Regions from separate parts of the Streptomyces coelicoflavus genome, predicted to be linked through region 1. Evidence: riboswitches for the same ligand, from Rfam matches in the RefSeq annotation. Region 1 holds a riboswitch; the other holds the start of a gene.

Region 1 (14,637 bases):
GGCCAAGGTGGAGCTGGAGAGCGGCTCCCCCACCCCGGCGCCGACGTCCTCCTCGCCCGAGCCGACGCCCAGCGACCAGGTGGTGACGCGGCCGCCGGTCACCGACGGCCCTTCGGATGACGACGATGACGACGACCGGGGCCAGGACGCCGACGACGGCCCCGGCGACGGGTGAGCGCGAGCGCCGCCGGGTCTCGGCCCGGGTCCGCATCCTGCTGTGGCTGCTGCTCGTGATGGCGGTCGCGCTGGCCTCGGTCGCGGCGACCACCCGCTCGATCCTGCTGCGCGACACCGACCAGCGGATCAGCGGCCTGCTCGCGCAGGAGGCCGGCGAGTTCGCCAACTTCGAGGAGCAGGGCTTCGACCCGGAGACCGGCCGCCCGTTCACCGACCCGGGGCGGCTGCTGCGGGTCTTCCTGGAGCGGCAGTACGCCGACCTGGACGAGGAGCTGGTCGGGCTGGTCGGCGAGGTCGGCAGCCGCAGGCCCACGCAGATCATCCAGCAGCGGGAGATCCCGGTCGACCGTCCCCTGCACGAGGACGCCGACGCCCGGCGCCGCATCTACGCCTCCCCCGACTCCTCCGGCACCCTGGACCGGCCCGAGGGCGAGATCCGCTGGGCCAAGGTCACCGTGGCCCGCTACGGCGGCGAACCGGCGGCCGCGTTCGTGGTCGCCTTCCACCCGGGGCGCGAACAGGCCCGCGCCGACGAGGTGTTCCGTGTCCTGCTCGCCATCTCCGGCGTCGCCCTGCTGATGACGACCGGCATCGCCTGGGTGGTGGCGGGCCGCATCCTGAAACCGGTACGGCTGGTGCGCACGACCGCCGCCCAGCTCACCGAGCAGGACCTGACCCGGCGCATCCCGGTGCACGGCCGCGACGACGTGGCGGCGCTCGCCGAGACCTTCAACGCGATGCTGGACCGCCTGGAGCGCGCCTTCGCCACCCAGCGCCGGTTCGTCGACGACGCGGGCCACGAACTGCGCACCCCGATCACCATCGTGCGCGGCCACCTGGAGCTGATGGGCGACGATCCGGCGGAGCGCGAGGAGACCGTCCGCCTCGTCACCGACGAACTGGACCGGATGAGCCGCATCGTCGAGGACCTGCTGCTGCTCGCCAAGGCCGAACGCCCCGACTTCGTCACCCCCGAGCCGGTCCAGCTCGCCGAACTGACCGCCGACGTCTACGTCAAGGCCCGCACCCTGGGCGACCGGGAGTGGGTGCTGGACGGGGTCGCCGACCGGGAGGTCCTTCTCGACCCCCAGCGCATCACCCAGGCCATGGTGCAGCTGGCGCAGAACGCCGTGCAGCACACCACGGCGGGACAGCGGATCCGCATGGGGTCCCGCGCCGACGGCCCGCGCATCGAGCTGTACGTCGCCGACTCGGGACCCGGCGTCCAGCCGCAGGACGCCGAGGTGATCTTCGAGCGGTTCCGGCGCGGCACCGCACGGCGCGGGGTGCGCGGCACCGGCGCCGGGCTCGGGCTGTCCATCGTGCGGGCCATCGCCGAGGGCCACGGCGGCCGGGTCGGCCTGCACCCCACGGAGGGCGGCGGGGCCACCTTCGTACTCACTCTGGAAGAGGCACGACCATGAACCGCATCCTCATCGTCGAGGACGAGGACCGCATCGCCTCCTTCGTCGAGAAGGGCCTGCGCGCCAACGGCTTCACCACCACCGCGGTCGCCGACGGCGACGCCGCCTACGAGTACGCCCTCACCGGCCGGTTCGACCTGGTCGTCCTGGACATCGGGCTGCCCGGCCGGGACGGCTTCACGGTCCTGCGCGAACTGCGCGAGTCCCGGGTGACGACCCCGGTGATCGTGCTGACCGCCAGGGACTCCGTACGGGACACGGTGGCCGGCCTGGAGGGTGGCGCCGACGACTGGATGACCAAACCGTTCCGCTTCGAGGAGCTGCTCGCCCGGGTACGGCTGCGGCTGCGTACGGCGGCCAGGGCGCCCGAGGTGACGGTGCTGCGGTCCGGCGACCTCTCCCTGGACCTGCGCACCCGCCGGGCCCGTGCCGGACAGCGGACGGTGGACCTGACGGCCCGTGAGTTCGTGCTGCTCGAACTGTTCCTGCGGCATCCGGGGCAGGTCCTGTCGCGGGAGCAGATCCTGTCCCACGTGTGGGGCTACGACTTCGACCCGGGCTCCAACATCGTGGACGTCTATGTGCGGGCGCTGCGCAAGAAGCTGGGGGCGCAGCGGGTGGAGACGGTGCGAGGCATGGGGTACCGGCTGCCGGGGTGAACGGCGGGAGAACCGGATTTGGTGTGAAGTTTCCTTCATGTCGGGCTCATTGAGGACTCACCGCCCGGGAGAACCCTCGAGGGCGTGACGTTGAACCTCCGCCTGGCGGCGGCCCTGTGTGCGGCGCTGTCCCTGTGCGCGCTGCTGGCGGTCCCCGCCAACTTCCCCGCCCTGGGCGGTGACGCGCGCCTCACCCTCGCGGTGTTCGCGCTGGCCACCTGCGCCTGGATCGGTACGCCGATCGACGACACGTACATCGCGCTGGGCGCCGGACTCGCGCTGACGGCGACCGGCGTGATCAGCAGCGACACCCTCTTCGGCACCCTCGGCGACGCCACGGTGTGGCTGCTGATCTGCGCGTTCGTGCTGGCCGCGGCGGTGGCCCGGACCGGGCTCGCGGGGCGGGCGGCGGCCTTCCTGGTCGGCGGGGCGCGCACCGTACGGCAGTTGACGCACCTGACGACGGCCGCGCTCGTCGTCACGGCGTTCGCGGTGCCGGCCACCTCCGGCCGGGCGGCGCTCGCGCTGCCCGTGTTCCTCGCCCTCGCCAAGGCCCTCGCGGACCGGAGACGACTGGTCGTGATGCTGGCGCTGCTCTTCCCGACCGTGATCCTGCTGTCGGCGGTGGCGACCCTGATCGGTGCGGGCGCGCATCTGATCACGGTGTCGGTGCTGTGGGAGGCGACCGGGGACCGGATCGGCTTCACCCAGTGGCTGCTGCTCGGTCTGCCGCTGGCCGTGACCTCCTCCCACCTCGCCGCCGAGGCGGTCCTGCTGACGACCACGCGGCGGGCGGACCGCGAGGGTTCCGTCCACATCACCGCAGAGGAGATCCAGCGGCACAGCGACCGCCCGGTCACCGGACCGTGGACGCAGGCGGAGAAGCGCTGCGCGCTGCTCCTGGCCACGGTGGTGGCCCTGTGGTGCAGCGAGCCGCTGCACCACGTGTCGCCCGCGGTCGTGGCACTGATCGGCGCGGTCGTCGCCTCCTCCCCCGCCCTGGGCACCGTGGGGCTCAAGGACGCGCTGAAGACCGTGCCGTGGTCGCTGCTGCTGTTCATGGCGGCGACCATGGCGATGGGCGTCGCGCTCGCCGACTCCGGTGCCGCGCGGTGGCTGGTGTCGGGGCTGCCCGGGCACGTCGGCCCTGCCGTCTTCCTCGGGGTCGTGGTGGCGGTGAGCACGGCGGCCCACCTGGTCCTCCAGTCCCGCTCGGCCCGCTCCTCGGTCCTGGTCCCGCTGGTCGTCGCGGCGGCCGTGGGCGCCGGGGTCAATCCGGTCACCGCCGCGCTCGCGTCCACGGCGGCGGCCGGCTTCTGCCACACGCTGCCGGCCTCCGCCAAGCCGGTCACGCTCTTCTCCGACGTCCCCGGCGTCCCCACCTACACCCCGCGCGACCTGCTGCGGCTGTCCGCCGTCCTGGCGCCGCTGACCGCCGCGCTCGTCCTGTTCTTCGCCACCGCCGTCTGGCCGCTGCTCGGCGTACCCGTGACCCGTTGAAGGAGCTCGCATGTCCTCCGTACTGAACCGTGTCGTCGTGGCCCCCAGTGGCTTCAAGGAGTCCCTGTCCGCCCAGGCCGCCGCCGACGCCATCGCGGCGGGCGTCCGCCGGGTCCTGCCGGACGCCGAGATCGACCGCGTCCCGCTGGTGGACGGCGGCGAGGGGACGGCCGTCGCGCTGGCCTCGGCGACCGGCGGACGGCTGGTCGCGCTGGCCGCCACCGGCCCGGTCGGCGAGCCCGTCGGCACCCACTTCGCGCTGCTCGGCGCCGGGGACACGGCGGTGGTGGAGATGGCGGCCGTCGCGGGGCTGTCCCTGGTCCCGCGTGCCCTGCGCGACCCCGGCGCCACGACCACGTACGGGGTCGGCGAGCTGATCCGGGCCGCACTCGACACCGGTGTGCGACGCGTCCTCGTGGGCTGCGGCGACTCCGGTACGTCGGACGGGGGCGCCGGCGCGCTCCAGGCCCTCGGGGCCCGACTCCTCGACGCGGACGGCCACGAACTCCCGCACGGCGGCGGGGAGCTGAGCCGCCTCGCCCGCATCGACCCGTCCGGCCTGGACGCCCGGCTGAGGGACACCGAGCTGCTCGTCGCCTGCAACCCGTTCAACGTGCTGTGCGGAGAGCGCGGCGTGGCCCGGGTGTTCGGCCCGCAGAAGGGGGCGACGCCCGCGCAGGTCGAGCAGTTGTCGGCCGGCCTGGAGAACTGGGCGCGCGTCGTCGTCCGCGACCTCGGGGTCACCGGTGCCGACCTGCGCCACGGCCCCGGCACCGGTGCCTCCGGCGGGCTCGGCGCGGGTCTCGCGGCAGTCGGGGCCCGGCTGCTGCCCCGCTTCGACGTGCTCCTCGACCACCTCGACCTGGACGCCCGGCTGGCCCGCGCCGACCTGGTCCTCACCGCGGAGGGTGCCCTGGACCACCAGACGCCGCGCGGCAAGATCCCCGCCGAGGTGGCCCGCCGCGCCAAGCTCCACGGCCGGCCCGTCCTCGCCCTGGCCGGCACGCTCGGCGAGGGCGCGCACGAGGTGCCGGGGGTGGACGCCTGCCACGGCATCCTGCCGGCGCCGATGGCTCTGGCGGACGCGCTGCTGCGGGCCTCGGAACTCCTCACGGACGCCACGGAACGGGCGCTGCGGATGATCCTGCTGGGGTCGCGGCTGCCCGGCCCGGCGGCCCGTGCCGCTCAGGCGCCGGCGGCCGGGGCGGTGGCGGTACCGGGGGCGGTATCGGGCACGCACCGGCCGTCCACGGTGCGGTAGCTCCACCGGGCGCCGTCGCTCACCAGGTCCCTGACGGCGTTCACGAACCGCTCGACGTGCTCGTCCGGGGTGCCCGCGCCGAAGCTCACCCGGACGGCGTTGAGGGACTTCTCCCCGGGGGCCGCCTCGGGGGCGCCGCACTCGCCCTGCGCCTGCGGGTCGCTGCCGAGCAGGGTGCGCAGCAGCGGGTGGGCGCAGAAGAGGCCGTCGCGCACGCCGATGCCGTACTCGGCGGAGAGGGCCGCGGCGAAGTGCGAGCTGTTCCAGCCGTCCACGACGAAGGAGAGCACCCCGACGCGCGGCGCGTCGTCGCCGAAGAGGGAGAGGATCCGCACCTCGGGGACGTCGGCAAGGCCTTCCCGCACCGTCCGGATCAGGTGCTCCTCGCGGGCGACCAGCGTGTCGAACCCGGCCTCCGTGAGCGCCTTGCAGGCGGAGGCGACGGCGTGGGCGCCGATGACGTTGGGCGAGCCGGCCTCGTGCCGGGCGGCGCTGTCGTGCCACTCGACGTCCACCCCGCCGTCGGCACGCCGCCCGACCCTGCGGCTGGCGCCGCCGCCGGCGAGGTACGGCTCGGCCTCGCGCAGCCAGTCGGCGCGCCCGGCCAGCACGCCGGAGCCGAAGGGGGCGTACAGCTTGTGCCCGGAGAAGGCGACCCAGTCCACGTCCAGGTCGGTCACCGAGACCGGGTGGTGCGGGGCGAGCTGGGCGGCGTCCAGCACGATCCGGGCGCCGTGCGCGTGCGCCGCGGCGGCCAGTTCACGCACCGGCCACAGCTCTCCGGTGACGTTGGAGGCGCCGGTCACACAGACCAGGGCGGGCCCGTACGGCTCACGGGCGACCAGGGCCCGCTCCAGGGTCTCGACGGCCTGCGCGGGGGTGCGCGGGGCGTCCAGGTACGTCACGTCCGCCTCGCGCCAGGGCAGCAGCGAGGCGTGGTGCTCGGTCTCGAAGACGAAGACCCGGCTCCCGGCGGGCAGCACGGCGGCGAGCAGGTTGAGGGAGTCGGTGGTGGACCGGGTGAAGACGACCTGGTCGTCGTCCCGGCAGCCGAGGAACCCGGCGACGGTCTCGCGGGCGTTCTCGAACAGGTCGGTCGACAGCTGCGACAGGTACCCGGCACCGCGGTGGACACTGCCGTAGTAGGGGGCGTAGGCGGCCACGTCGTCCCACACCCGCTGGAGCGCGGGCGCGCTGGCGGCGTAGTCGAGCGCGGCGTACGTGACCTCCCCACCGGTGACGAGCGGCACGGTGACGTCCCGGCCGAGGACGGGCAGCGGGGCGGCGACAGCGGTGGCGGAGGCAGCGGTGGCGGAGGCAGGGGCGACTGCGGACATGACGGACTCCCGTGAGAACCGGCGCGGAGCGACGCGCCGTGAAGAGAAGAAAGAAGGTGCGCGGAGGCGGGGCTCGCGGCCCTATCGCATTCGCTGGTTCACGGGAGACTCCCTCGGACGACCAGGACCCCTGGCCCCACACTTCTCAAAAGCGTGCGAGGGGTCCGCGCTTGCCGTGGACCTTGCTGTCCACGACCTGGTCTTCACCCGGGGCACCCCGCCACGGACGGAGGGTTGCCGGACAGTCGGCCGGGGCCTCATGACTGTCACTCATGACCTGTCGAAAAACTTAGGGGAAGTGATCGGCGTCCCGCAACCCGGGTCCGGATCGCGGGACGCACGTCACACGCACCGCTCAGCTGTGGCTGGCGGCCACCCAGCGGTCGAGGACCTGCTTGGCGGCGCCCGAGTCGATCGCCTCGGCCGCGCGGTCCATCCCGGCCCTGATCCGTCCGGCCAGCGGTCCCGCGCCCTGCTCCAGGGCCACCAGGGCCGCCGCCGAGTTCAGCAGCACCGCGTCCCGTACGGGGCCCGTCTCGCCGGCCAGCAGGCGGCGGGCGACGTCGGCGTTGTAGGAGGCGTCGGCGCCGCGCAGCGCCTCGACCGGCACCAGGTCGAGGCCGACGTCGCGCGGGTCGAAGGACTCCTCGGTCACCCGGCCGTCCCGCACGACCCAGACCCGGGAGGTGGCGGTCGTGGTCAGCTCGTCGAGGCCGTCGTCGCCGCGGAAGACCAGGGAGGAGTGGCCGCGCTCCGCGAAGACACCGGCGATGATCGGCGCCATCCGGGCGTCGGCGACCCCGATCGCCTGGGCCCTCACCCGGGCGGGGTTGGTCAGCGGGCCCAGGAAGTTGAACACCGTGCGGATGCCGAGCTGGCCGCGGGCCGTCGCGACGTGGCGCAGGGCCGGGTGGAACTTCACCGCGAAGCAGAAGGTGATGCCGGCCTCCTCGGCGACCTCCGCCACCCGCTTCGGCGTCAGCTCCAGATTGACCCCGAGCTTCTCCAGGACGTCGGAGGCGCCGGACGCGGAGGAGGCGGCACGGCTGCCGTGCTTGACGACCTTGGCCCCCGTACCGGCCACGACGATCGCCGACATGGTGGAGATGTTGACCGTCTTGGCGCCGTCGCCGCCGGTGCCGACGATGTCGACGGTCTCCCCCGGCACCTCGATCACCCTGGCGTGGTCGTACATCGTGCGGACCAGACCGGAGATCTCCTCGACGGTCTCCCCCTTGGATCTGAGAGCCACCGCGAAAGCGGCGATCTGCGCGTCGGTCGCCTCGCCGCGCATGATGACGTCCAGCGCCCAGGCGGTCTCGTCCGCGGACAGGTCGCGGCCGTCCAGCAGTCCGTTCAGCAGGGCGGGCCAGGAGCGGCCCGCCGCGGTGTCGCCTCCAGCGGGGGTCACAGCGCTCATGAGCCGCTCCTGAATCGTGTGTGTCGTGAGAAGTGGTGGACGGTGGATCGCGCTTCCACCCTATCCAGCCCGGACACGGTCGAAGGGCCCCGTCCGCGGAACGGACGGGGCCCTTCGATCGTGGTGTGGCGACGCTGGAGGGTCAGTGGTGGCCGTGGCCGCTCGTGATCTCCTTGTACTCCTCGACGGTCGGCTTGGGAATCTGCGACTCCTCGCCGAAGTAGGCGCCGCTGAGCTTGGCGCGGAGCTTCTCGCTGCCCTTCACCTTGCGCTCGACGCCGTTCTCGTCGACCGTGGGGCCGATCTCGGCCGGCTCGTACTGCTCGTGCGCGGTGAGCGTGTGCAGCTGCTCCTGGCTGAGCGGCTCGTGGACCTCGATGAACTCACCGTGCGGCAGGCGCTTGATGATGCCCGACTCGCGGCCGTGCAGCACCTTCTCCTTGTCCCGGCGCTGGAGGCCGAGGCAGATCCGCTTGGTGACGACGAACGCGAGGACCGGACCGAGGAAGAACCCGATCCGCACGAACCAGGTGACCGCGTTGATCGACAGGTGGAAGTGCGTGGCGACGATGTCGTTGCCACCACCGATCAGCATGATCATGTACGCGGTGACCCAGGCGACGCCGAAGGCCGTACGGGTCGGCGCGTTGCGCGGCCGGTCCAGGATGTGGTGCTCGCGCTTGTCCCCGGTCACCCACGACTCGATGAACGGGTAGACGGCGATGAGCGCCAGGAAGACACCGAAGATCACCAGCGGGATGAGCACACCGAGGACCAGTGTGTGACCCCAGAAGTTGATCTCCCAGCCCGGCATGGCACGGACCAGACCCTCGGCGAAGCCCATGTACCAGTCGGGCTGGGCGCCGGTCGACACCTGGTCCGGACGGTAGGGGCCGATGGCCCAGATCGGGTTGACCGACACGATGCCGGCGACCGCCGCGATGACACCGAAGACCAGGAAGAAGAAGCCGCCCGCCTTCGCCATGTACACCGGCAGCAGCGGCATGCCGACGACGTTCTTGTTGGTCTTGCCGGGACCCGCGAACTGCGTGTGCTTGTGGTAGAAGACCAGGATCAGGTGGCCGACCACGAGCCCGAGCATGATGCCCGGCAGCAGCAGGATGTGGATCGAGTAGAACCGGGCGACGAAGTCGGTCCCGGGGAACTCCCCGCCGAACAGGAACATCGAGATGTAGGTGCCGACGATCGGCATCGACAGGATCGCGCCCTGGGTGAAGCGGACACCGGTGCCGGAGAGCAGGTCGTCCGGGAGCGAGTAACCGGTGAAACCGGTGAACATGCCGAGGACGAACAGCAGGAAGCCGAACAGCCAGTTGATCTCACGCGGCTTGCGGAACGCGCCGGTGAAGAAGACGCGCATCATGTGCACGAACATGCCGGCGAGGAAGATGATCGCGGCCCAGTGGTGGATCTGCCGGATCAGCAGACCGCCACGCACGTCGAAGCTGATGTCGAGCGTCGACTTGTACGCCTCACTCATCAGCTGTCCCTGCATGGGGACGTACGAGCCGTGGTACGTGACCTCGTTCATCGACGGGTGGAAGAACAGCGTCAGGTACACACCCGTGAGGATGATGATGATGAAGCTGTAGAGGCAGACCTCACCCAGCATGAACGACCAGTGGTCGGGGAAGATCTTGCGCATGTTGGCCTTGGCCAGGGAGTAGATCCCCAGCCGGCCGTCGGCCCAGTCGGCGACACGTTCGCCGGCCGGTGCCTTCCCGCGAGAGCGGGGTGCGTCGTTGGCTGCAGTACTCATCCGCGCTCCCAGAATGCAGGACCGACGGGCTCGTCGAAGTCGCTGAGCGCCTCGAGATACCCCTCGTCGTTCACACCGATGCGCAGCTGCGGCAGCGGGTGACCGGCGGGACCGAAGATGACCCGGGCGCCGTCGGCAAGGTCGAAGGTGGACTGGTGGCAGGGGCAGAGCGCGTGGTGCGTCTGCTGCTCGTACAGCGAGATCGGGCAACCGACGTGGGTGCAGATCTTCGAGTACGCCACGATGCCCTCGTGCGACCACTCGAGCTCGCGCTTGTCCTTGATGGAGTCCGGCTCCAGCCGGATGATCATCAGGGCCGCCTTGGCGATCTCGTTCTGGAAGCCGTGGTCGTCCTCCTCCAGGCCCTCGGGCTTGGCGAAGGTGAGGGAACCGATCCCGATGTCCGACGGGCGCATCGGCTCGTTCGTGTTCATGTTGACGAGCAGCTTGCCCTTGGACCACAGCGTGTGGCGGAGCTTCGTTCCGGGCAGCGGGCCGAGGTCGCGCAGCAGGACGACGCCGGAGAGCGGCACCAGCGTGAGCGCGCCCAGCATCGTGTTGCGGATCAGCTTGCGCCGGCCGATCACCGACTCCTTGGCGCCCTGCTTGAAGTCCGCGTGGACCTTCGCACGGGTCTCGGGGTCGGCCTCGATCGGGTGCCGCTCGTCGGCGACCTCCTCGTCGGACATCAGGGTGCGCGCCCAGTGGACGGCGCCCGCGCCGATGGTGAACAGCGCCACGCCCAGGGTCAGGCCCAGCGCGAAGTTCATCGCGCTGATGTGCCCGATCGGGAAGACGTAGATCGACTTGTCCTGCGGGATCGCGACGAACGAGGCGATGAAGCCGATGGTGGCCAGCATGGACACCGTGAACAGCAGGGCGACCGCGCGCTCGGACCGCTTGGCGGCCCGCTCGTCGACGTCCTGGATCCGGTGCTCGTGGGGCGGCAGCCCCGGGTCCGCGAACGGGTTCTTGTCGTCCGCGGGCTTCGGCACGTGCGTGCCGCCCTGCTCAGCGGGCAGGTTCTCTTCTGGAATGTCTTGGCTACTCATGACTTCTTGGCCTTTGCGGTCCGAGCGGCGACCCACACGGCGACGGCGATGCAGGCGCCCAGGCCGAAGATCCAGCCGAACAGGCCTTCACTGACCGGCCCGAGGCCGCCGAGCGACAGACCGCCCGGGTCCACGGTGTCGTCACTGTTGACCGCGTCCAGGTAGGCGATGATGTCCTTCTTGTTCTGCTCCGACAGGGTGGTGTCGGGGAAGGAGGGCATGTTCTGCGGGCCGGTCTGCATGGCCTCGTAGAGGTGCTTCGGGCTGACACCCTCGAGGCTCGGCGCGTACTTGCCGTGCGTCAGGGCGCCACCCTTGCCGGTGAAGTTGTGGCACTGCGCGCAGTTGGTGCGGAACAGCTCACCGCCCTTGGCGATGTCCGCACCCTCCGGACCGTACTTCTCCTCCGAGGGGACGGCCGGACCGGCACCCAGCGAGGCGATGTAGGCCGCGAGCTGGTCGATCTCCGCCTGGGAGTAGATGACCTTCTTCTTCGGGACCTGCGCGCCGGGCTGCTGGGCCGGCATACGGCCGGTGCCCACCTGGAAGTCGACGGCCGCGGCGCCCACGCCGACCAGGCTCGGGCCGTCGGTGGTGCCCTGCCCTCCGGTGCCGTGGCAACTGGCACAGCCGACGGCGTAGAGCTTCTTGCCCTCGTCGATGGCGAGGGACTGGGCGGATTCATCGGCCTGCGCCTTGCTCGCGGGTGCGAACGCGGCGTACAGCCCCCCTGTGCATGCCAGCGCGAGGAGTAGGACGACGAGTGCCGCCAGCGGATGGCGTCGTCGTGCGGAGAGCTTTTTCACGGATTACCCCGGTGTCAGGATCTTCTGCGTCGATGCTGTCGATGCTTCTGGTGTTGCGCGGGTGCGCGCCGCGACTACTTGATCAGGTAGATCGTGGCGAACAGGCCGATCCAGACCACATCGACGAAGTGCCAGTAATAGGACACGACGATGGCGGCGGTCGCCTGCTCGTGGGTGAACCTCCGGGCCGCGTAGGTGCGGCCGAGGACCAGCAGGAAGGCGATCAGTCCGCCCGTCACGTGCAGTCCGTGGAAGCCGGTGGTCAGGTAGAACGCCGAACCGTACGGGTCGGACGAGAGCGAGATGCCCTCGTGCTTGACCAGCTCGGTGTACTCGAACACCTGACCGCCGATGAAGATCGCACCCATCACGAAGGTGACGATGAACCACATCCGGAGCTTCTTCACGTCACCGCGCTCGGCCGCGAACACGCCGAGCTGGCAGGTGAGGGAGGAGAGCACCAGGATCGTGGTGTTCGTCGCGGAGAACGGGATGTTCAACGCGTCGGCCTTCTCGGACCAGAAGTCCGGGCCGGTCACCGATCGCAGGGTGAAGTACATCGCGAAGAGGGCCGCGAAGAACATCAGCTCGGAACTCAACCAGATGATGGTTCCGACGCTGGTGAGGTTCGGCCGGTTGACCGACGGGTGCGCGTGCCCGGTTTCTACTGTCGTTGCTGTCGCCACGACCGACATTATGTCGGTCGCTTATCCCGCCCTCACCCCGGGGGGTGCCGTTCGGTGTGTTCCCCCTGCTCGTACGGCCCGGATGGCCCATCGAACGGCCCGTCGGAGGCCTGTCGAAGGCCTGTCCGAACCCGTGCTGACGGGGCGTTCGAGGGAGTAGCATCCGCCCCAACGGGCTACGACAGCCTTCACCGGTCTCACCGCGTATCGGAGGAAGCATGCAGGCGACCGCCACGGTGCTGGTCTACAGCGACGACTCCAACACCCGCGAACAGGTGCGGCTCGCGACCGGCCGCCGGCCGGCCCCGGACGTGCCCGTGGTCGAGTTCGTGGAGTGCGCGACCCCGGCCGCGGTACTCAAGGAGCTGGACAGGGGCGGGATCGACGTCTGCGTCCTGGACGGCGAGGCCGTGCCCATGGGGGGCATGGGCGTGTGCCGGCAGATCAAGGACGAGGTCTTCCAGTGCCCGCCGGTGCTGGTGCTCATCGCGCGGCCGCAGGACGCGTGGCTGGCGACCTGGAGCCGCGCGGAGGCGGCTGTGACGCTGCCGGTGGAGCCGGTGGAGTTCGCCTCGGCGCTGGCCGCGCTGCTGCGGGAGAAGCGGCTGCAGGGGGTTTAGGGGCGCCTTCCAGCTCGGGGGTGCGGGTGGCTTTGGCGGGTGCGGCGCCGTCATGGTTGTTCGCGCCCACGCGGCGGAGCCGCATGTCGACACAGCCCCGCGCCCCTTTCGGGGCACTACACCGCCGTCGGTCGCAGCCTTGCCGTCTCCTGATTGTCCGACGCGCCCGCGGTGCCCGTCAGGGCGCTGCCCGTGCGCCACTTCGTCCAGTCCATGTTCCAGTCGCCGAAGCCGTTGCCGAAGGGCTCCATCGTTTCGCCGTCCGAGTTGACGACCTCGACGACGTCGCCCTCCTGGACCGCGTTGAAGAACCACTCCGCGTTGTCGGTGCTCATGCCGACGCAGCCGTGGCTGACGTTGGCGATGCCCTGGGAGCCGACGGACCAGGGGGCGGCGTGCACGTACTCGCCGCTCCAGGTCACCCGGGTGGCCCAGTAGACCGGCAGGTCGTACGACTCCGAGGAGCCCTCGGCGATGCCGACGGTGCTGCTGCGCATGCGTACGAAGGATTCCTTGCCGAGGACGACCTTGACCCCGTTGCGGGTCTCGAAGCCGGGCTTGCCCGAGGTGACCGGGACCTGCCGGACCTCTTCGCCGTCCTTGTAGAGCGTCAGCGTGTGCGCGGCGGCGTCGGTGACGGCCACGACGCGGTCGTCCGTGGTGATCTTCAGGGGCTTGGCCTTGCCGCCCCACATCCGGTCGCCGATCTTGATGCCGTCGAGGGTGCTGTGGACCTTGATGGTCGCGTGGGCGGGCCAGTAGTCCTCGGGCCGGTAGTGGAGCTTCTTGTCGTCCACCCAGTACCAGGCGCCCTTCACCGCGGGCGTGGAGTCCACCTTCAGGGCGCGCTCCACTATGGCCCGCTGGGCCGGGTCCTGGACCGGCTGGCTCAGTTCCGCCGTGATGGGCTGGCCGACGCCGTACGCGCCCGCCTTGGGCCCGAAGACGACGTCCAGGGCCTTCTTGGCCCCGGGCTTCCCGGTCTCGAAGGTGAGCACCTTGCGGCCGGGCGCCCCGTCGCCGTCCTCGGTGCTGACCCGCACCGTGTAGCTGGCGTTGGCGGCCAGGGGTGAGGTGCTGTGCCAGCGGGCGCCGTCGGCGGACAGCTCGCCCGCGACGTGGCGTCCGGTCGTGTCGACGGCCGTGACGTCCGTGATGCGCCCGTCGGCGCCCTCGGCGACCACCTCCAGGGGTTTGTCCGGGTCGGCCTTCTTCCCGGCGTCCGTGGGGCCGTTGAAGGAGATCTGGCCGGCCGCGTCGTAGGGGGTGGCGGACAGGGGGTTGTCGTCGCCGCCGCTGCAGGCGGTGACGCTCACGCCGAGGGCGATCACCAGCAGGGTGCAGCCGACGGCCGTACGCCCCCGCGCCTGGAAGTGAACCGTGTTGCTCATGAGCCCACGCTAGGGAGAGACGTCAACGGCGGCACGGTGGATAAGCCGGAAGAGTGAGCGGCGGTACGGCAGACGAAGGGGCCCGGACGCTCCTGACGGAGTGTCCGGGCCCCTTGTCGCTCGGCGCGTGCTACTGGGTGCGGTTCTCACCGCGGTAGTACTCGAAGACCCAGCCGAACAGGCCGATCAGCAGGATCGGTGCCGAGAAGTACACCAGCCACCAGCCGAGGGCGATGCCCAGGAAGGCGAACGCGCCACCGATGGCGAGCGCCAGCGGCTGCCAGCTGTGCGGGCTGAAGAACCCGACCTCGCCGGCCTCGTCCGCGACGTCGGCCTCGGTGTTGTCCTGCGCGCCCGCGTCGACCCGCCGCGCCGTGAAGGCGAGGTAGAAGCCGACCATGATCGCCAGGCCGAAGGCCAGGAAGAGCGCCGTGGTACCCGCCGGCTCCTTCGACCAGTAGCCGTAGACGATCGCCACGGCCAGCAGGAAGACGCTCAGCCAGATGAAAATCTTGCCCTGGATC
Region 2 (14,637 bases), 1.4 Mb from region 1:
GACCGCGTGCGCGACCCGCTCCACCTCGGCCGTGTACTCCCGGTACACGGCGAGATCCTGCCGCGAGGGATACGCGAACGCGACGTGCACGACCCGCTCGCGCCACTCCGGCCGCCCGGCCAGCAGTTCCCGGTAGGCCAGCAGCCCCCGCACGATGTTCTTGGACAGCTCGGTGCGGTCCACCCGCACGATCGTGCGGCGCGCGCCGCCCTCCGGCGCGGTGCCGATCTCCTCCCGCAGCGCCGCCATCCGCTCCTCGACGTCCGCCTCGTGCGACCGCTTGCGCAGGAAGTCCCCGTCGGCGCCGAGCCCGTGCACGCCGATCTCCGTGCCGCCCGTGCCGCCCACCACGGCGTCGCAGCAGGCGGTGAACGCGTCGGCCCAGCGCCGGGTGAGGAAGCCGAGCCGGTCGGCGCCCAGCATCCCGCGCAGCACCTGCTCGGCGATGTCGTCCGGCAGCAGCCGGAAGTAGTCGACCGGGGCCCAGGGCGTGTGCGAGAAGTGGCCGATCCGGAGGTCGGGGCGCAGCTCGCGCAGCATCCCCGGCACCAGCGTCAGGTGGTAGTCCTGCACGATCGCGACCGCGCCCTCGGCGGCCTCCTCGGCCAGCGCCTCGGCGAAGGCCCGGTTGTACGCCTCGTAGGAGGCCCACTGCCGCCGGAACTCCGCGTCGAAGACCGGCTCCAGGGGCGTCTGGTACAGCATGTGGTGCACGAACCACAGCACCGAGTTGGCGATCCCGTTGTACGCGTCCGCGTGCACGTCGGCCGGCACGTCCAGCATCCGTACGCCGTCCTCGCCGACCCCGCGCCGCACCGCCTCGCGGTCGCCGTCGCCGAGCGCCGAGCACACCCACAGCGCGCCCGCGTCCGGCCCGATGGCCGACAGTCCCGAGACCAGCCCGCCACCGCCCCGCTTGGCGTGCAGCGACCCGTCCTCCCGCACCTCGTACGAGACCGGCCCCCGGTTGGAGGCGACCAGCACCTGAGCAGCACCGAAGCTTGAAGCCATACGCCTCAACCTAGCCCGGCCCCCCGAACCTCAAACGTTCCCCGGTGTCACCCCGGCTGCGATTCGGTCACGCGTCTTGTGTGGGAACTGTGAACGGGCTGAGGATGTGCGGTGCACATTTCAACTTCTTGGGGGGTGGGCGAACCATGCCCATACGTACACACACGCGACACCCGCGCGGGAGCAGACTCGTCGCCCCGGCGGCACTGATCGCGGCCTGCGCGCTGGCCCTGGCGGGCTGCGGCGACGGAGACGGCGACGCGGGCGCGAAGGCGGCGGCCACGACGACGACCCCGACCGCCACCGCCACGCCGAGCGGCAGTCCCACCCCCGAGGCGTCCCCGAGCACCGAGACCCCGGCGCCCACGCCCACCCCGACCGCCGTCACGCTGCCGGACCTCACCGGCGGCAGCATCGGGGCGGCCGTCGGGGCCGCCAAGAAGGCGGGCGTGCACTACACCGTGAGTCTCCAGGGCACCGGACAGCGGGCCTCCTCCTGGGGCAGCGGCGAGAAGGTCTGCGCGCAGAGCGGCGGCCCCGGCACCGTGACCTTCACCGTCCCCCGCGACGGCCGCGACTGCGCCGGACGCCTGCTGCACACGCCGAAGCCGACCCCGAAGCCCTCGAAGACCCGGGCCGACGGCACCGGCGGCACGAGCGGCGGCGGCGGCACCGGCGGCGGCTCGGGCGGCGGCTCCGGCGTCTGCGAGCTGATGAGCCCGGCCGGCAACTGCTACGCCGACGGCCAGTTCTGCGCCAAGAAGCACCGGGGCCTGCACACCCACGGCCGCGGCGGCGAGTACCTGACCTGCGAGCTGGACTCCGGCGGCCGGTGGCGCTGGTCGGACGGCGTCCCCGGCTGAGACCCGGGGGTCAGGCCGCCTTCCGGGCCGCGTACTCCGCGATCTCCGTCATCGGGGGCCGTTCCTCGGTGTCCACGGCGTAGGTGCGCGGCTCGAAGCCGTCGGCGCCGCGTTCGAACTGGGTGAGCGTCGGCCGGACCAGGTGGCCGCGGGCCAGCCGCAGCTGGGCGGTGCGGTAGATCGCGGCGGCCATCCGGCCCAGCGCCCGGCCGTCCTGGTGGCGGTGGACGCGGACCCCGACGTCCACCTGCGCGAGCGCGTCCAGGCCGACCAGGTGCAGGGCGTCGACCAGCATGCCCAGTTCGACGCCGTAGCCGACCGGGAAGGGCAGCCGTTCCAGCAGGGAGCGGCGGGCCGCGTACTCGCCGCCCAGCGGCTGGACGAAGCCGGCCAGCCGCGGCCAGTGCAGGTTGAGCAGCGGGCGCGCCATCAGCTCCGTGACCCGGCCGCCCTGCCCGGCCGCCCCGCCGAGCGGACGGTCGTACATGGCCTTGACCAGGTGCACGTCCGGGTCGGTGAGCAGCGGGCCGACGATCCCGGAGACGAAGTCGGCGGAGAACTCGCGCAGGTCGGCGTCGACGAAGCAGACGATGTCCCCGCCGGTGACCAGCAGCGACCGCCACAGCACCTCGCCCTTGCCCGGCACGGCGGGGATGCGGGGCAGGATCGAGTCCCGGTGCACGACGCGGGCACCCGCCGCCGCGGCCACCTCCGAGGTACGGTCGCTCGATCCGGAGTCCACGACCACGATCTCGTCGACGAGCGGGACCCGGAGCATCAGCTCCCGCCGGATCACCGTGACGATGTCCCCGACCGTCGCCTCCTCGTCCAGGGCGGGCAGCACCACGCTGACCGACTGCCCGGTGGCGTGCTTGGCGGACAGGAGCTGCCGGACGGTCCGGTCCCCGGCGGACCAGGAGCGTGCGTTCAGCCAGCGCTCGACTTCTTCCAGCACGTCCGGTGGTCTCCTTCGTGATCCGTGGTGATCCGTTGTGATCCATCTCGCGGTACGGACGACTATCTCAACGGCCTTGGCCTTCGGTTACAGTCTTGAACAACGCGTGGGACCACCGCATGCCGGGGTCGCCGCGCGCACCACCGTCAAACAACTTCATACCGCTCATCCAGAGGGGCAGAGGGATACGGCCCGATGAAGCCCCGGCAACCCTCCAGCCGGCTCTTGTCACACGGACGTGGCGAGGCTCCCGGCTAGGGAAGGTGCCAAATCCGTCTCACGGCGAGATGCGTCGTGAGGAAGATGAGGAGAAAGGGCCTCGCCTCCATGGCTGTGCAGACTGCCGAAACCCCCGCGAACTCCACCGACGGCACCGTCGACCTCGGCCCCGCCGCCGCGCTGAGCTGCCGGGAGTGCGGCCACCAGGTCCCGCTCGGACCCGTCTTCGCCTGCGAAGAGTGTTTCGGCCCCCTCGAGATCGCCTACGACTTCTCCGCCTACGACACCGAAGAGCTGCGCAAGCGGATCGAAGCGGGCCCCGCGAACATCTGGCGCTACGCCCCCCTGCTGCCCGTCCCCGCCGACGTCGCGACCAAGCCGAACATCAACCCCGGCTGGACCAAGCTCGTCCAGGCCGACAACCTCGCCCGCGAGCTGGGCGTCACCGGCGGTCTGTACGTCAAGGACGACTCCGGCAACCCCACGCACTCCTTCAAGGACCGCGTCGTCGCCCAGGCCATCGAGGCCGCCCGCGCCTTCGGCTTCACCACCCTGTCCTGCTCCTCCACCGGCAACCTCGCCGGTGCCGTCGGTGCCGCCGCCGCCCGGGCCGGCTTCCGCTCCTGCGTGTTCATCCCGCACGACCTGGAGCAGGGCAAGGTCGTCATGGCCGCCGTCTACGGCGGCGAGCTGGTCGGCATCGAGGGCAACTACGACGACGTGAACCGCTTCTGCTCCGAGCTGATCGGCGACCCGGCCGGCGAGGGCTGGGGCTTCGTCAACGTCAACCTGCGCCCCTACTACGCCGAGGGTTCCAAGACCCTCGCGTACGAGATCTGCGAGCAGCTCGGCTGGCGGCTGCCCGACCAGCTCGTCGTGCCGATCGCGTCCGGCTCCCAGCTGACGAAGATCGACAAGGGGCTGAAGGAGCTGATCGGGCTCGGCCTGGTCGAGGACAAGCCCTACAAGATCTTCGGCGCGCAGGCCGAGGGCTGCTCGCCGGTCTCCACGGCGTTCAAGGCCGGTCACGACGTGGTCCGCCCGCAGAAGCCGAACACCATCGCCAAGTCGCTGGCCATCGGCAACCCGGCCGACGGCCCCTACGTCCTCGACATCGCCCGCCGCACCGGCGGTGCCGTGGAGGACGTGACCGACGAGCAGGTCGTGGACGCGATCAAGCTGCTCGCCCGCACGGAGGGCATCTTCGCCGAGACGGCGGGCGGTGTGACGGTCGGCGTGACGAAGAAGCTGATCGAGAACGGCGTCCTCGACCCGTCGCTCACCACCGTCGTCCTCAACACCGGCGACGGACTGAAGACCCTCGACGCGGTGGCCGGCACCGGCCTCACCGCCACGATCCGTCCCAACCTGGACTCCTTCCGAGAGGCTGGCCTCGCATGAGCGTGACCGTTCGCATCCCGACCATCCTGCGCACCTACACCGGCGGCAAGGCCGAGGTGAGCGCCGACGGCGCCAACCTCGGGGAGGTCATCACGGACCTGGAGAAGAACCACACCGGCATCGCCGCCCGCGTCCTGGACGACCAGGGCAAGCTGCGCCGCTTCGTCAACGTCTACGTCAACGACGACGACGTCCGCTTCGAGCAGGGCCTGGAGACGGCGACGCCGGACGGCGCCGGTGTCTCGATCATCCCGGCGGTCGCCGGCGGCTGATACGTGTCGTAGCGTGACTTGCCCTCTCCGTGAGAGAAACGGAGGGGGCAATTCCATGTGGTTGAGCGCGGTAGAGTTGGGGAACGCGCTCCCGATCGACACAACGGGAACCGTTAATTCCTGCCGTCCGTCCGACAAGAAGTAGCCAAAGTGCGGACGTGTTCTGTGGCTTTTGTTCTCTTTGTGTGCCCCGACTTGACCCGAATTCAGGCGAATTCTCGCCACATTCCGGACCGGGCGCGTCCAGATTTCTCGTCCGATTGACCTGTTGCAGACGGCAGTTGGACAGATACATTCAGCCGCGGTCGACGCGTTCCGGCGCACGCCCCCAGTCGTGAGGGGGCGAGGTCTGACCCGGATTCGCGAAGTGCGGATCTGTGCAAGGGCCAGTAATAGGGGAGTTAGGCATGGCTCAGGGCACCGTCAAGTGGTTCAACGCGGAGAAGGGGTACGGCTTCATCGCGGTCGACGGTGGTGCGGATGTATTCGTCCACTACAGCGCGATTCAGATGGACGGCTACCGCACCCTCGAAGAAGGCCAGCGGGTCGAGTTCGAGATCTCGCAGGGTCAGAAGGGCCCGCAGGCCGACATGGTTCGCCTCAGCGCCTGAGACGCGCGGCCACCGCAGCACCCGGTCTTCATCCGAAGGGCCCGTACCTCCAGGGGTACGGGCCCTTCGGCCTGCCCGGACGCCCGTCGCCCCCTTGTTCGCGGGTGGCTGACCGGCGGGCCGGATCAGCGAGAGGCGCTTGCACTCGATGGGGGCGAGTGCTAATCATTGGCGTTAGCACTCTGAAGGTGAGAGTGACAACGAAGGACCGGGTCGGTGAGGCCCGCAGGCCGGGTGGGGAAGGAACCACAAGGTCGGCGAGCCGTCCGTCGCGGGCGCGGGCGCGGTCCGAAGGAATCACCCCCAGTCCTGGAGGGACCACTTCACATGGCCAAGATCATCGCGTTCGACGAGGAGGCGCGGCGCGGCCTCGAGCGCGGCATGAACCAGCTCGCGGACGCCGTCAAGGTGACGCTCGGCCCCAAGGGCCGCAACGTCGTCCTCGAGAAGAAGTGGGGCGCCCCCACGATCACCAACGATGGTGTCTCCATCGCCAAGGAGATCGAGCTCGAGGACCCGTACGAGAAGATCGGCGCCGAGCTGGTCAAGGAAGTCGCCAAGAAGACGGACGACGTCGCCGGTGACGGTACGACCACCGCGACCGTTCTCGCCCAGGCCCTGGTCAAGGAAGGCCTGCGCAACGTCGCGGCCGGCGCCAACCCGATGGCCCTGAAGCGCGGTATCGAGAAGGCCGTCGAGGCCGTCTCCGCCGCCCTGCTCGAGCAGGCCAAGGACGTCGAGACCAAGGAGCAGATCGCCTCCACGGCCTCCATCTCCGCCGCCGACACCCAGATCGGCGAGCTCATCGCCGAGGCCATGGACAAGGTCGGCAAGGAAGGCGTCATCACCGTCGAGGAGTCCCAGACCTTCGGTCTGGAGCTGGAGCTCACCGAGGGTATGCGCTTCGACAAGGGCTACATCTCGGCGTACTTCGCCACCGACATGGAGCGTATGGAGGCGTCGCTCGACGACCCGTACATCCTGATCGCCAACTCCAAGATCGGCAACGTCAAGGACCTGCTGCCGCTCCTGGAGAAGGTCATGCAGTCGGGCAAGCCGCTGCTGATCATCGCCGAGGACGTCGAGGGCGAGGCCCTGTCGACCCTGGTCGTCAACAAGATCCGCGGCACCTTCAAGTCCGTCGCCGTCAAGGCCCCGGGCTTCGGCGACCGCCGCAAGGCCATGCTCGGCGACATCGCCATCCTCACGGGCGGCGAGGTCATCTCCGAGGAGGTCGGCCTCAAGCTCGAGAACGCCTCGCTGGACCTGCTGGGCAGCGCGCGCAAGGTCGTCATCACCAAGGACGAGACCACGATCGTGGACGGCGCCGGCTCGGCCGACCAGGTCCAGGGCCGGGTCAACCAGATCCGCGCCGAGATCGAGAACAGCGACTCGGACTACGACCGCGAGAAGCTCCAGGAGCGTCTGGCGAAGCTGGCCGGCGGCGTGGCCGTCATCAAGGCCGGTGCCGCCACCGAGGTCGAGCTCAAGGAGCGCAAGCACCGCATCGAGGACGCCGTTCGCAACGCGAAGGCGGCCGTCGAGGAGGGCATCGTCGCCGGTGGTGGCGTGGCCCTGCTCCAGGCCTCCCAGGTCTTCGAGAAGCTGGAGCTGTCGGGTGACGAGGCGACCGGCGCCAACGCCGTGAAGCTCGCCCTGGAGGCCCCGCTGAAGCAGATCGCCGTCAACGGCGGTCTCGAGGGCGGCGTCGTCGTGGAGAAGGTCCGCAACCTGACCGTCGGCCACGGCCTGAACGCCGCCTCCGGTGAGTACGTCGACATGATCGCCGAGGGCATCATCGACCCGGCGAAGGTGACCCGTTCCGCGCTGCAGAACGCCGCCTCCATCGCCGCGCTGTTCCTCACCACCGAGGCCGTCATCGCCGACAAGCCCGAGAAGGCCGCCGCGGCGGGCGCCCCGGGCGGCATGCCGGGCGGTGACATGGACTTCTGATCGACCGGTTCCGGTTGATCGACCGTCCGGTACGGACCGAGGGCGGCACTTCCCGAGAGGGGGGTGCCGCCCTCGGGCGTCTCCGGCTGTGGGCAGGCTCACATCGGGGCGCCGGGCGGAATGGTCCGGCGGGGCGGTCCCGTTCCCGTGGGAGTGCGTTGCATGCGCGCGCACATACCAATCGGTACCCACCTCAGGAGCCCCCACGTGACCGTCACCCCCGCCGAGGCCGCCACCCGCGCCGCCCAGCTCCTCGCCCGCCCGGCCACCATCAACGGCCTCACCGTGCCCAACCGCATCGCGATGGCCCCGATGACCCGGATGTTCTCCCCGGGCGGCGTCCCCGGCGAGGACGTGGTCTCGTACTACTCCCGCCGCGCCGCCGCCGGAGTCGGACTGATCGTCACCGAGGGCACCTACGTCGGCCACGACTCCGCCGGGCAGAGCGACCGCGTGCCGCGCTTCCACGGTGAGGAGCAGCTCGCCGGGTGGGCGAAGGTCGCCGGGGCGGTGCACGCGGCGGGCGGCACGATCGTGCCGCAGCTGTGGCACATCGGCATGGTCCGCAAGGCCGGGGACCAGCCCTTCCCGGACGCCCCCGCCGTCGGCCCGTCCGGCCTGCGCATCGGCGCGGACGAGCCCACCGGCAGGGTGATGACCCAGCGCGACCTGGACGACGTCATCGGCGCCTTCGCCGAGTCCGCCGCGGCCGCCGAGCGCATCGGCTTCGACGGCGTGGAGATCCACGGCGCCCACGGCTACCTGGTCGACCAGTTCCTGTGGTCCGGCACCAACCGCCGCACCGACGCCTACGGCGGCGACCCCGTGGCCCGGGCGAAGTTCGCCGCCGAGATCGTGGCCGCCGTACGGGAGACCGTCTCCCCGGACTTCCCCGTGATCTTCCGCTACTCCCAGTGGAAGCAGGAGGCCTACGACGCCCGTCTCGCCGAGACCCCCCAGGAGCTGGAGGCCATCCTCGCCCCGCTCGCCTCGGCCGGAGTGGACGCCTTCCACGCCTCCACCCGCCGCTACTGGGTCCCGGAGTTCGAGGACTCGGACCTCAACCTGGCCGGCTGGACCAAGAAGCTCACCGGCAGGACCGCCATCACCGTCGGCTCGGTCGGCCTCGACGGCGACTTCGACAAGGCCTTCCAGGGCGAGGGTGCCTCCGTCCGGGGCCTCGACAACCTCCTCGACCGCATGGAGCGCGACGAGTTCGACCTCGTCGCCGTCGGCCGCGCGCTGCTCCAGGACCCGCGGTGGGCCGAGAAGGTCCTCACCGGCCGCTTCGGCGAACTCGCCCCGTACGACGCGGCGTCGCTGAAGACCCTCAGCTGAGCGCGGTGCGCACCACGGCGTAGGGTCCGGAGGATGACGATCCCTGAACCCGTCGTGTCAGTGGAACCCGTGGTGCGCACCTCCTCCGGCGCGGTGCGCGGCCGGACCGAGGAGGGCCTGGCCGTCTTCCGCGGCATCCCCTTCGCCCAGCCACCGGTGGGAGACGCCCGGTTCGCCGCCCCGCGCCGCGTCCGCCCCTGGGACGGCATACGCGAGGCGTACGCCTTCGGGCCGCCGCCCCCGCAGGACCTCGGTCCCGCGGGCACCGTCGGCCCCCCGGACGTCCCCGAGGGCGACGACTGGCTGACGGTCAACGTCTGGACCCCCGCTCCCGACCCCGCCGCCCGCCGCCCGGTCATGGTCTGGATCCACGGCGGCGCCTACAAGATGGGTCACTCCGGCAGCCCCGCGTACGACGCCCGCCGTATCGCCGCCGACGGCGACCTCGTCGTCGTCACCCTCAACTACCGCCTCGGCATGGAGGGGTTCGCCCACATCGAGGGCGCCCCCGCCAACCGGGGCCTGCTCGACCAGGTGGCGGCGCTGGCCTGGGTGCAGGACAACATCGCGGCGTTCGGCGGCGACCCCGGCCAGGTCACCGTCTTCGGCGAGTCGGCGGGCGCCGGGTCCGTGGCGGCCCTGCTGGCGATGCCCCGTGCGGCCGGGCTCTTCCGGCGGGCCGTCGCCCAGAGCGTGCCGGGCACCTACTTCTCCCCGGAACTCGCCGCCGACATCGGTGCCGCCCTCGCCGCCGAGGTGGGCCTGCGCCCGACCGTCGAAGACCTCGCGGACCTCACTCCGGACCAGCTCGTCGAGGCCGGCCAGGCCCTCGCCCCGAAGATGCCCGGCCGGGTCGGCCGCTGGGGACAGGCGGCGCCCACGGTGACCCCGTACGCGCCGGTCGTGGACGGCGAGTTCCTGCCGGTCGCGCCGTGGCGGGCGCTGGCCTCCGGTGCGGCCCGCGACATCGAGCTGATGGCGGGTCACAACAGGGACGAGAACCGCCTGTTCACCGCCATGGCGGGCAAGCTCGGCGCGATCGGCGAGGACCGTGCGAGCGCCGCCCTGCGCCTGTACGCCCCGGGCGGCGAGGCCGCCTACCGCGCCGCGTTCCCGGACGACTCCGCGAACGACCTCTACGAACGCGTCCAGACCGACTGGCTGTTCGCGATGCCGTCCCTGCACCTGGCCGAGGCCCACCTCGCGGGCGGCGGCCGGTCCCACGTCTACGAACTCACCTGGCCCGCCCCGGCGTTCGACGGCGCGCTGGGCGCCTGTCACGCGCTGGACATCCCCCTCCTCTTCGGCACCTTCCGGGAGAGCCTGGCGCTGCTCCAGTTCGGCGGCGCGGAGCCGTCCGAGGAGGCCCTGGCCCTGTCGTCCCGCTTCCGCGCCTCCTGGACGGCGTTCGCCCGGTCCGGCGACCCCGGCTGGCCCGCGTACGACACGGACCGGCGCCTGGTCCAGGTCCTGGACGCCGAGCCGAAGGTCGCGCCGTACCCGCAGGAGACGTCCCGACGCCTGTGGGACGGACACGAGTTCGCCCCCCTCCCGCTGGTGGGGCCGCAGCGATGACCGGCCGATCGAGGAGTACGGGGGAGGACCGTACATGTCTGGGGCCGCTGGAAATGACCGACGGCCGTTGGGGAGTCGGGGACGCCACCCGGCCCGGCACCCACTGGGTGGAGTTCCACCCGGAAGGGCTCTACCAGCACGAGCCGGACGCCGGGGGACGACTGGTCCCGTGGTCCCGGATCATGAACGGCATCAGGATCACCTGGGGCAAGCACTCCGGGGACACGAACAACAGGGGCCTGTACACGCTGAAGGGCATGGTCGCCACGCGTGACGGCGGCTGGTTGCACATGACGCTGCGCCACCCGTACGAGGACCACCAGCTGCGCTTCGACCAGCACGCGCGCCCCTACCGCGCGGTGGACGCGCTCCGGCTGGAATCCCTGCTGCGGCAGCTCACCGCCGAGGGGAAGCTCCCCCTCCTCGGCGATCCGGAATGGGTGGGTCGTGCCGCGGCCTCCCTGGCCGGCGGGAAGAACCGCTGGATCACCGGCCGCTCACTGCGGCAGGCGACGACGGAGGCCCTGGCGGCGGCCGGCCCCGGCAGCCCCTGACAGCGGCGTCGCCGTCGGCGCCAACCGGTGCGTCGACGGCGGCGGGACCCGGATCTGATCCGGCGGGGAGGGACTGTCTAGCGGTCCTCGTCCGGTGCCACGATGCGGTCGACCGCCGCCGCCACCAGCTCGTCGCGCTCGGCCGGGGTGAACACGTCCGGCAGCGTGAGCTGTTCGACGATCAGCCAGTTCAGGGTGAGCACGAGCAGCTTGACGGCCGTGGCGTCGCCGGGGAGGCCGGATGCCTCGTGGTGGGCGACGTTGGCGGCGACGTCCTCGCGGACGCGTTCGGTCAGCACCGCGCGCAGCTCGGGGCGCCGGGTGGCCTCCAGGCGCAGTTCGAGCAGGGCGAGGTAGCCGGTGCGGAACCCGGCGACCCGGTCGACCAGTTCGCGCATCAGCCGTACGTAGGTGTCGCGGTCGCGGGGGGCCGTGCGCCGGCGCGCGAGGGCGGCCTCGCCGGGGTGCAGCCGCTCGTAGACGCGGGCACCCGCCTGGGTGAGCAGGTCGTCGCGGCTGGCGAAGTAGTTGGACGCGGTGCCGGGCGGGACGGCCGCCTCCGTGTCCACCGCCCGGAAGGTCAGCCCCCGGGCGCCCTGCTCGGCCAGCACCTCGATCGCCGCGTCGACGAGGGCCGCACGGCGCTGGTCGTTCCGTCTCACCACGTCACAGCCCGCCCATCGGCTCGATGTCCACGCGTACCGGCGTGCCCCACACCCGCAGCACCTCGTAGTCGGTGAACTCGTGGACGAGCCGGTACGCCATCGCGGCGTGCGGGCCGCGCAGTTGGGCCGCGATGTACAGCTCGGCCTCGCGGCGGTCGCGGCGCGGGGTGCCGCACAGCTGCCACGCCTGGCCGTTCCACAGCTCGGGCAGCCAGCGCTGCTGGGGCTGCGGGCGGTCGCCCCGGACGCCGTAGCGGGACTGGACCGGCTCGGTGGGCCGGGACGGCGGCGGTCCGCCGCCGTACTCGGCGCGGCGGGCCGTGCGGCGGCGGGTCTCGCACAGCAGGCACAGGTCGGGGGCGGCCTTGTCGACCGGGCCGTTCGGGTGCTCGGGGCAGCGGGTGCTGGGGGCCGCCGTCGTGACGCTCTCCTCCAGCTGGTCCAGCGCGCGCTTCAGGTCCGCGCGGACCTCGTGGAGCTTGGTCTCCGGCGTGTCGGCGGTCAGGGCCTCGCCGTGCTCACCGAGGAGACGCAGGGCGCGGCCCAGGGCGGTCAGCTGGGCGTGGTTCATGTGCTTCAGAATCGCACACGGCGCCGACGGCCCCGGGCATCCGGCCGGACGGGACGGCCGGGGCGGTCAGCCGTGTGCCGCCGCCAGCGCCGCCCGCAGATGGCCGCCGGACTCGGTCAGGAGGCGGGCGGCCGTCGGGCCGTCCACGTCGGCCAGCAGGGCCAGGATCGCGTGCTTCACCTCGCCGTCGGTCGCCGTCAGGGCCCGCTCGATCTCGTCGTCGGCGGCGCCGGTGGCGAGCGCGACGATGCGGCGGGAGCGGGCGCGCAGCTTCTCGTTGGAGGCGCGCACGTCCACCATCAGGTTCCCGTACGTCTTGCCGAGCCGGATCATGGTGATCGTCGACAGCATGTTCAGGACCAGCTTCTGCGCCGTGCCCGCCTTCAGCCGGGTCGAGCCGGTGAGCAGCTCGGGCCCGGTCACCACCTCGATGCCGTGCTCCGCGGCGGCGGCCAGGGCGCTGCCCCGGTTGCAGGCGAGGCCGACGGTCAGGGCGCCCAGCGAGCGGGCGTGCTCGACGGCGCCGACGGCGTACGGGGTGCGGCCGGAGGCGGAGACGCCGACCACCGTGTCCTCGGCGGTCAGCTCGAGGGCGTCCAGGTCGGCGCGGGCCATCTCCGGGGAGTCCTCGGCGCCCTCGACGGAGGTGACCATCGCGTCCGGGCCGCCCGCGATCAGGCCGACGACCTGCCCCGGGCCGGTGTTGAAGGTGGGCGGGCACTCCGAGGCGTCCAGCACCCCGAGCCGGCCGGCCGTACCGGCGCCCGCGTAGATCAGCCGCCCGCCGCGCGCCATCCGGGCGGCCACGGCGTCGATCGCGGCGGCGATCTCCGGCAGCCGCTCGGCGACGGCGGCGGGCACGGCGGCGTCCTCGCCGTTCATCAGGCGGGTGATGTCGAGGGTGGGCAACTGATCGATCTCGGCCAGCTCCGGCCGGAACGCCTCGGTCGTCAACGTCTCCAACTGGGAGCGCAGGTCGGGGTGATGGGGGGTGGAGGTCATAAGGATGCAGCCCTTTTCAGCTTACGGTGGCTGTAGATACCCAGGGGTGCGGGTCTGTTTCGACGTGCGGCTCCGCCGCGTGGGCGCGACCAGCCACACTCGGCCCGCAGCCGCCCACAGTGATCAAGCCCTACGGTCCCCCGCCCCCGCGCGGAGCGCCCCGTGCCGATGCGCCAGCGCCTCGTACGACGCCGCCAGAGCCGGTGCGGTCGCCTCGTACGTCCGCTGCGCCACCCCCACGAACAGGCAGTCCACCACCAGCAGCTGACTGGTCCGCGACGACATCGCCGCCGGCCGCAGCTCGCTCTCCCGCGCGGTGGACGTGGTCAGCACGTGGTCGGCGTACTGGGTGACGGGACCGTCGGGGCGGCCGGTGATGGCGATGGTGGTCGCGCCGCGCTCGAAGGCCACCCGCAGCGGTTCGATGACGTCCCCCGTCGAGCCGGAGTGCGTGATCGCGAGGGCCACGTCCCCGGCGCGCAGTTGCACCGCGTTGGTGACGGCGAGGTGCGGATCGCCCGGCGCGTGGGCTATGAGCCCTATGCGCAGCATCTTCTGGGTGAGGTCCTGGGCGACCAGGTTGGAGGCGCCGATGCCGTACACGTCGGTGCGGCGGGCGGCGGCCAGGGCGGCGACGGCCGCGCCGAGCTGGACGGTGTCGAGACCGGCGGCCGTGTCCGCGAGGGTCTGCTGCTCGTCGTAGGCCAGCTTGGCGACCACGTCGGCGATCGGGTCGTCGACCGCGATGTCGGTGGTGATGGCGGGCGCGCGGCCGGACTGCTGCTGGGCGGCGAGCCCGGCGAGCGCGAGGCGCAGGTCGCGGTAGCCGGGGTAGCCGAGCAGCCGGGCGGTGCGCACGACGGTCGCCTCGCTGGTGCCGGTCAGCTCGGCCAGGCCGGTGACCGTGAGGGCCGCGCAGCCGGCCGGGTCGCCCGCGACGGCCTCGGCGACCCGCTGCATGGACCGCGTCATCGACGGCGCCAGGGTGCGGACCTTGGCCGCGAGCGCGGCGGGCGCGGGCGGTGCGCTCCCGCCACCAGTGGCCCGGCGGCCCCCCGAGGCACTGGCGAAAGTTTCCTTCACTTCATCGGTCACTCATGAAAGATATTTTCGTTTCGGTCCGCGGGTCAAGAGTGCGCACAATGGGTGCATGAACCCCATCAGCCCCCTGGAGCAGGCGCTGCACGCCGCGCGCGCCCTCGTGCTCGCCGACCTGGTGGCGGGCGAGGTCGCCGAACCGGACGTCGTGTCGCTGGTCGAGGAGTCCGTCGTGCAGCGGCGCTGGTGGGTCGAGCAGTGGCCGGAGGGTGTGGAGTTCGTGGCCGGGCTGGTCGCGCAGGACGTGCAGGACGCCCTGCTGGAGCGGTACGGCCGCTGGCCGCTGTGCCCGGTGTGCGGCTCCGGCGACCCGCACGCGCTGGACGTCGAACCCGAGCTGGGACCCGACCCGCACTGGGTGTGCGGCAAGGCCGGCGTGAAGGTCGCGGCGGTCGGCTCGCTGGGCGCGGCCTCCGGCGGTGCCGCGTCGTGAGGACCCTCCGGTGACCGTCTACATCGACCCGCCGACCTGGCCGGGCCACGGCCGCCTCTGGTCGCACCTGGTCAGCGACGTCTCCTACGCCGAACTGCACGCCTTCGCCGAGGCCC

What was found. A riboswitch is a leader RNA that binds a small molecule or an ion and turns the genes downstream of it on or off. The one in region 1 is predicted to bind S-adenosylmethionine.
Region 2: it holds a riboswitch for S-adenosylmethionine, as region 1 does, so the genes downstream of both, thrC (threonine synthase) here and OHA99_RS27305 (aminotransferase class V-fold PLP-dependent enzyme) in region 1, are expected to answer to the same signal.

What each region holds. Positions count from the first base shown of each region.
Region 1 covers NZ_CP108218.1:6,089,630-6,104,266, reverse strand. Annotated here, with positions in the region: gene OHA99_RS27330 (small secreted hydrophilic protein) at 1-175, shown strand, start outside; gene OHA99_RS27325 (HAMP domain-containing sensor histidine kinase) at 234-1,601, shown strand; gene OHA99_RS27320 (response regulator transcription factor) at 1,598-2,260, shown strand; gene OHA99_RS27315 (SLC13 family permease) at 2,345-3,760, shown strand; gene OHA99_RS27310 (glycerate kinase) at 3,771-5,021, shown strand; gene OHA99_RS27305 (aminotransferase class V-fold PLP-dependent enzyme) at 4,946-6,358, opposite strand; SAM riboswitch class IV at 6,520-6,636, opposite strand; gene trpD (anthranilate phosphoribosyltransferase) at 6,714-7,778, opposite strand; gene OHA99_RS27295 (cytochrome bc complex cytochrome b subunit) at 7,921-9,558, opposite strand; gene OHA99_RS27290 (ubiquinol-cytochrome c reductase iron-sulfur subunit) at 9,555-10,610, opposite strand; gene OHA99_RS27285 (c-type cytochrome) at 10,607-11,416, opposite strand; gene OHA99_RS27280 (heme-copper oxidase subunit III) at 11,491-12,111, opposite strand; gene OHA99_RS27275 (response regulator transcription factor) at 12,321-12,722, shown strand; gene OHA99_RS27270 (Ig-like domain-containing protein) at 12,839-14,113, opposite strand; gene OHA99_RS27265 (cytochrome c oxidase subunit 4) at 14,244-14,637, opposite strand, start outside.
Region 2 covers NZ_CP108218.1:4,675,653-4,690,289, forward strand. Annotated here, with positions in the region: gene OHA99_RS20850 (trehalose-6-phosphate synthase) at 1-1,011, opposite strand, end outside; gene OHA99_RS20855 (hypothetical protein) at 1,158-1,874, shown strand; gene OHA99_RS20860 (glucosyl-3-phosphoglycerate synthase) at 1,885-2,829, opposite strand; SAM riboswitch class I at 2,992-3,139, shown strand; gene thrC (threonine synthase) at 3,157-4,449, shown strand; gene OHA99_RS20870 (MoaD/ThiS family protein) at 4,446-4,721, shown strand; gene OHA99_RS20875 (cold-shock protein) at 5,129-5,332, shown strand; gene groL (chaperonin GroEL) at 5,660-7,285, shown strand; gene OHA99_RS20885 (NADH:flavin oxidoreductase) at 7,493-8,623, shown strand; gene OHA99_RS20890 (carboxylesterase/lipase family protein) at 8,657-10,198, shown strand; gene OHA99_RS20895 (hypothetical protein) at 10,252-10,752, shown strand; gene OHA99_RS20900 (TetR/AcrR family transcriptional regulator) at 10,830-11,417, opposite strand; gene OHA99_RS20905 (hypothetical protein) at 11,419-11,988, opposite strand; gene murQ (N-acetylmuramic acid 6-phosphate etherase) at 12,055-12,990, opposite strand; gene OHA99_RS20915 (MurR/RpiR family transcriptional regulator) at 13,114-14,085, opposite strand; gene OHA99_RS20920 (hypothetical protein) at 14,141-14,521, shown strand; gene OHA99_RS20925 (DUF4031 domain-containing protein) at 14,532-14,637, shown strand, end outside.